Regions from separate parts of the Roseateles rivi genome, predicted to be linked through region 1. Evidence: predicted binding sites of a transcription regulator. Region 1 holds the regulator's gene; the other holds the start of a gene.
The links. Region 1 encodes FNR, which switches genes on or off when oxygen is low (the NO sensors DNR and NnrR bind a similar motif). Its sites were predicted from a motif close to TTGATNNNNATCAA; they were not measured.
Positions count from the first base shown of each region.

Region 2: the regulator FNR is predicted to act here: its motif matches at 2,075-2,088, upstream of cyoA (ubiquinol oxidase subunit II).

Region 1 is NZ_JBIGHZ010000005.1:434,466-437,875, reverse strand. It holds gene ccoG (cytochrome c oxidase accessory protein CcoG) at 1-386, shown strand, start outside; gene ACG0Z6_RS14620 (hypothetical protein) at 411-656, shown strand; gene ACG0Z6_RS14615 (hypothetical protein) at 728-1,036, shown strand; gene fnr (fumarate/nitrate reduction transcriptional regulator Fnr) at 1,091-1,828, opposite strand; gene hemN (oxygen-independent coproporphyrinogen III oxidase) at 2,019-3,401, shown strand.
Region 2 is NZ_JBIGHZ010000001.1:368,061-371,470, reverse strand. It holds gene cyoB (cytochrome o ubiquinol oxidase subunit I) at 1-805, opposite strand, end outside; gene cyoA (ubiquinol oxidase subunit II) at 929-2,014, opposite strand; gene ACG0Z6_RS01695 (MFS transporter) at 2,119-3,410, shown strand, end outside.

The DNA.
Region 1 (3,410 bases):
GGTTGATGGTCAGCCTCTGGGTGCGCTCGCCCTTCAAGGTCGACGTTGTGCGGGATCGTGCCACGTTGGCTCGGCAGGTGGAAGACGGCTATGTGGAGAACGTCTACCGCTTGCAAGTCATGAATGCGACCGAGCGCAGCCAGTATTGCCGTATTGCGGCGCAAGGTTTGCCCGCGCTGGCGCCAGCGCCTGACCTGGGACTGCTGGAGCTCAAGAGTGCGGAGGCTCGGTGGTTTACGCTGGCGCTGCGCGTGCCTCCGGAAGTGGCTGCGCAACACAGCAGCGGTGCGCACCCCATTGAATTCAATGTCAGCTGCGCAAGCAACACGGCCCAAGAAGGCGTACGCTTGGTGCAAGAAAAGTCCACATTTGTTCTGCCACGTTGAGCGTGGTTTCAGGGGAGATTTCGTATGAGTCAAGAAAACAGTCCGCGCCCCACCGCATGGTGGCGTGAGCGCTGGATGTGGCTGGTGGTCGGTGGGCCCGCCGTCGTGGTGGTGGCTGGCTTTGCGACCTTAGGCTTGGCCATTGTTTACCCCGATCCCGTTGTGCAGGGCACAAGGGTAGGGGCCGATGAGGTGTCGGCTCAGCCCGCCATGAAGGCGCGCAACCACGCAGCCACCGACGCCAGCCGTCCTGGTGCCAGCCAGCCATGAACCAGCACAGGCCACCTGCATCCACTCCGGAAGGTGGCCTCGGGGTAGACGAAGCCTACCCAGCCAGTGCTGTGCCTGAAGACAAGTCGGCTTCCGTTTTGCTTGACGGGGGTACGCGCTTGGGGCGTTATGCCATGTTTACCTTGTGGCCGGCGTTCATGCTGGCTGCCGTCACTACGGGTTTGATCTTCAGCTGGGTGGACCCTGCAAATCTTGACGGCTGGGGCGGTGCCTTGCAGTTCTTGCCGCCAGCGGGCGTCTACAGCATGGCGTTTATGGCCCTGTGGTTGCTGTTTTCGCTGTGCAGTGCCATCACCGTGTTGCTGATGGTGACCCCCGATCCTGTCGAGGGGAGACATTCTCGGGCTTGGCCGCGATAAGTCGCAGGGGCTGTAGCTTTGCCTTCCCGCAATGCGAGCGGGCTTGGGCCGATGTCAGTAGGCCGGCGCGCCGTTGAGCAGGGCCTGGAGCCCGTCTTGGCTAACGATGCGAATCTGACGCTGCTTGACTTCGAGCAGTCCGTCTTCCTGGAATTTGGAGAAAGTACGGCTGACCGTTTCGAGTTTCAGACCAAGATAGCTGCCAATCTCCTCGCGCGTCATGCGCAGCACCAAGCTGGACGCCGAGAAGCCGCGCGCGCGAAGGCGCTGAGTCAAATTCAGCAGGAACGCTGCCAGGCGCTCTTCAGCACGCATTGAACCCAGCAGCAGCATGACGCCGTGATCGCGCACGATCTCGCGGCTCATGATCTTGTGGAATTGGTGCTGTAAATCGGTGAACTCACGCGAGAGCACCTCGAGTTGTCCGTAAGGAATGACGCACACCTGTGAGTCTTCCAGGGCCACGGCGTCACAAGCGTGACGGTCGCTGCTAATGCCGTCGAGCCCCAGCAGTTCGCCAGCCATTTGAAAGCCTGTGACCTGATCGCGGCCGTCCTCGGCCGACACGCAGGTTTTGAAAAAACCTGTGCGCACAGCGTACAGAGACTGGAAGCTGTCGCCGGTGCGAAACAGCGTATCGCCCCGGGCGACGTTGCGGCGGGTGGCCACCAGACGGTCCAGACGCTCAATATCACTGTGGGTCAGCCCCACAGGCAAACACAGTTCACGCAAATTGCAAGACGAACAAGCGACTTTGAAAGCCGTGTTGCTAGAGCCGGGGCAGGAATTCATGGCGTGGATTGTGGTCGGTCAAACAATGACCTGTGACCGAGATACGGAGGGCTTGACTTGCAGTGGATCATGTCAAGAGCATTGCGTCTGCATTGTTTACCTCACCATCCACGGCAAGATTGATGAAGATCAACCGGGAGGAGTCGCGTGTTGGCACAGTTCGCACATGCGTATTCAACATGACAGTGAATTGCCGGCGATTTCACCCGACTTGCTGCGTCGGTTCGATGTCTCGGGGCCCAGGTACACCTCCTATCCTACGGCTGATCGTTTTGTAGAGGCTTTCACCAGTGAGCATTTGATCCAAGCGCTAACCCAGCGTAGTGCTGGCGCAGGCGCGGTGGCACCTCTGTCGCTCTATGTGCACGTGCCGTTCTGCGAGTCGCTGTGCTACTACTGTGCTTGCAACAAGATTATTACCAAGCACCACGAAAAGGGCGAGGAGTACCTGACTGTTTTGGATCAGGAAATGGCCTTGGTGCAGGCCTCGCTGGGGCGCGGTTTGTCGTCGGTGTCGCAGTTGCATCTGGGCGGTGGGTCGCCGACTTTCCTCAGCGATGCGGACCTCACCCGCCTCATGGCCAGCGTGACACGCTACTTCCGCCTTGCACCTGGGGCTGAGATTTCTATCGAAGTCGACCCGCGCACCGTGAGCCACGAGCGCTTGGCGCATCTGCGGCAGCTGGGTTTCAATCGCCTGTCCTTTGGGGTTCAGGATTTCGACCCTGACGTGCAAAAGGCCGTCCACCGTATCCAGCCCTACGAAAGCGTGGCGCAGTTGATGGCTGAGGCCCGGGCTTTGGGCTTTGAGTCAACCAACGTTGACTTGATTTACGGCTTGCCGCGGCAAAGCGCCGAGTCCTTCCAGCGCACGGTCGCTCAGGTTGCTGGTTTGCGCCCGGATCGCATTGCCTTGTATGGCTATGCGCACTTGCCGCAACGCTTCAAATCGCAGCGTCGCATTGCAGACCACGCTTTGCCGTCGGCAGGAGACAAGCTCAGCATGCTGTCGCAGGCATTGAGCGGCTTTTTGGGTCACGGCTACACCTATATCGGCATGGACCACTTTGCGCTGCCGCAAGACCCGCTTGCTGTGGCCAAGAGGCAAGGGCGTTTGCATCGCAACTTCCAGGGTTACAGCACGCAACCGGACTGTGACCTGATTGGTCTGGGCGTTTCCTCCATCTCGCGCGTGGGTGCTGCATACGCGCAAAACGCCAAAACACTGGACGAGTACTACGATGCCGTGCGCCAAGGGCGTTTGCCGGTGCAGCGTGGTTTGGCTTTGTCGCGTGACGATCTGGTGCGCCGTGCCGTGATCATGGCCTTGATGTGTCAAGGTCGTGTGGAGTTTGAATCCATCGAGCTGGGTCACCTCATCAGCATGAACAGCTATTTCCAGACTGAGTTGCAGCAGCTGCAGCAGCTGGAAAAGGACGGCCTGCTGGTGATGGAGCCTGGCGCCATCCAGCTCACGCCCTTGGGCTGGTATTTCGTGCGCGGTGTGGCCATGGTCTTTGATCGATACCTGCAGGCCGACCGCACCCGCGAGCGTTTCTCGCGCATCATCTGAGTCTTCTTG
Region 2 (3,410 bases), on a different contig from region 1:
GGTAACGGTCCAGCGTCAGCAGCAGCAGCGTGACGGTCAACACCGGGAAACTGATAACGATCAGGATGTTGGAGCACAGCGCCGTCCAGGTGAAGACGGGCATCTTCATCAGCGTCATGCCCGGCGCACGCATCTTGATGATGGTGACGATCAGGTTGATGCCCGATAAGGTCGTCCCTACCCCGGCCACCTGCAGCGCCCAGATGTAGTAATCCATCCCCACGCCTGGACTACCCAGAATGCCTGACAGCGGCGGGTAAGCCAGCCAGCCGGTGCGCGCAAACTCACCCACGAACAACGACACCATCATCAGCACCGCGCCACCGGTGGTCATCCAGAAGCTGAAGTTATTCAGAAAGGGGAAAGCCACATCACGTGCGCCGATTTGCAGCGGCACCAGGTAGTTCATGAACCCGGTGATGAAGGGCATGGCCACGAAGAAGATCATGATCACGCCATGGGCCGTGAAGATCTGGTCGTAGTGGTGCGGCGGCAAGAAGCCTGCCTGATCGCCAAACGCGATGGCCTGCTGGGCGCGCATGAGCAGCGCATCGGCGAAGCCGCGCAGCAGCATCACCAAGCCCAGCACGATGTACATGATGCCGATCTTCTTGTGGTCGATGCTGGTGATCCAGTCGCGCCACAGCGGCCCCCAGGCCCTGTAGCGAGTCATCAGGGCCACCATGGTGGTGCCGCCCAAAACCACCGCAATGAAAGTAACCAGGATCACCGGGTCGTGAAAGGGAAACGCGTCCCAGCTCAAGCGCCCCAGCAACAGCTGGCTGAGTCCTTGTGATTCATTCATGTTGAGCCTCGCTCAATCGAAAACTTGACGCGCCACAGGCCGGTATTTCGAGCCGTGGCGCCACGTGTGTTTCGCATCCTGACCTGCGGGTCGCAATGCGGGTGGTGTCGCCGTTGCAGGGCCTCAGTTGCCCGTGCTAGGCGGCTGTGTGGGCAACGCCACAAAGCTGGCCGCGTTTGCTGGAGTGCATTCTGAAGACACCACCAGACGGCGACCCTCTCGCCAAGTCGTGACTGTCAAACCTTCCACGCTACCGCGACCTGCGCCACCAGCTTTATCGATGGCCATGATCTGGCCCATGCACATGCGTCGGCTGTCCACGCATTGATTGAGCACGGCGTCAAACAGGCCCTTCTCTACCGTGGCATATCGGCTCACGGGCACGCGGGCTGAGGGCTTTTCCAGTTCCAGGTACTTGCTGCGGTCCAAGGTCTGACCTTCGGCTTGGTTGCGCTGCACCCATTTTTGGAACTCAGCGTCAGACAGTCCGTGGAACTTGAAGCGCATGTGCGAGAAGCCGTCACCGCTGAAGTTGGCGGAGAAGCCCTCGTAAACGCCAGGCTCATTGATCACGGCATTGAGCTCGGTTTGCATGCCCGGCATGGCGTAAATCATCCCAGCCAGGGCTGGCACATAGAACGAGTTCATCACCGTTGAGGCCGTGATCTTGAACTGGATAGGCCGATCAACGGGAGCAGCCAGTTCGTTCACCGTCGCCACACCTTGCTCCGGATAGACGAACAGCCATTTCCAGTCCAGCGCCACCACCTCAACCACCAGCGGCTTGACGTCAGCAGCCAAGGGGCGACCCGGCTCAATGCGCTCCAGGGGGCGGTAGGGGTCCAGTTTGTGGGTACTGATCCAGGTCAGCGCGCCCAAAGCCAAAATAATCAGCAGTGGCGCACCCCAAATCACCAATTCCAAGCGTGTGGAATGGTCCCAATCGGGCAAGTAAGTGGCATTCTTGTTGCTCTGGCGATAGCGCCAAGCAAATAGCAAAGTGAGTGCAATCACCGGTACGATGATGATCAGCATCAGCAAGGTTGAAGCCACAATCAGCTTGGCTTGCTGTGCCGCAATGTCGCCCGACGGGTTCATCACGACGGTGTTGCAAGCACTGAGCATCATCGCCAGTGGCAGTGCCGCAGCCAGTCGAGCCCATCGGCTCCAGTGGCTTCGGTCTCTTAACGGAGTGGATTGGTGGGACATCGGGGTATTCCAGAGCCGCGGGAAAACGCCAGTTGCGCAGATTGCTGGAATGTAACTTGATTGACCCATGTCAACGATAGGACATTTTGTCCCAGGTAGGCACCATGAGCAGCACCAGCACCCTTGCCTCCCCTCTGACGTCCAAGGACTCAGCCCCTGACAACAGTCACTTGGCCCCCGGTGACATCGCCGTCGGGGTGGTGATTGGCCGAGCGTCGGAGTACTTCGACTTCTTCGTCTACGGCATCGCCTCAGTGCTGGTGTTCCCAGCGCTATTCTTCCCCGACCTCTCGAAGCTCAACGGCATTTTGTGGTCATTTGCCATCTTCTCGCTGGCCTTCATCGTGCGCCCCTTGGGGTCCTTGGCCAGCATGGAGCTGCAGCGTCACTTCGGGCGCTCGGTCAAACTCACCGTCGCGCTCATATTGTTGGGCAGCTCCACCGTCAGCATGGCCCTTCTGCCCAGCACCCAGGAGGTGGGCGCGTTGGCTGTGGTTTTGCTTGCCGCATGCCGCATCGGGCAAGGCCTCGCTCTGGGTGGCAGTTGGGACGGGCTGCCCTCGCTGCTGGCACTCAATGCCCCGGAGCATCGCCGCGGTTGGTACGCCATGTTGGGGCAACTCGGCGCCCCCATCGGCTTCCTGATCGCCTGCGCCTTGTTCGGCTACCTCTGGCGCGAGCTCAACGCGCAAGATTTCCTCGACTGGGGCTGGCGCTACCCCTTCTTTGCCGCTTTCGCACTCAACGTCGTGGCCTTGTTTGCCCGTCTGCGTCTGGTGGTGACACACGAATACGAGCGCGAACTCCAGGCCAATGAGCTGGAGCCCTGCGCAGTCACCGACCTGGTTCGCCAACAGGGTCATAACATCTTCATTGGCGCCTTTGCCGCCCTGGCCAGTTACGCACTTTTCCATCTTGTCACTGTCTTTCCGCTGTCCTGGATCAGCCTTTACTCAGAGCAAAGCGTGGGCCAATTTCTGGCCGTGCAGCTGGTTGGGGGGCTCTTGGCGGCTGCGGCCATGCCTGTCTCCGGCTGGCTGGCTGACCGAGTCGGGCGACGTTCCTTGCTAGGTTATCTGGCCGTGGCGATTGCCCTCTTTGCCTTGATCACGCCCAGCTTGCTGGGTGGCGGCACGGTGGGGCAAAACGCCTTCATCATGATTGGCTTTGTGCTCATGGGACTGTCATACGGGCAAGCTGCCGGGGCTGTCACCAGCAATTTTCTGCCCCACTTCCGCTACAGTGGTGCGGCGCTAACGGCTGATTTGGCCTGGCTCATCGGCGCCGCCTTCGCCCCCCTTGTGGCGCTGGGTTTGTCCTCGCACTTCGGGCTTTGGGCGGTCAGCGCCTACCTGCTGTCGGGCTGCGCATGCACCCTGCTGGCGCTACGTGCCAA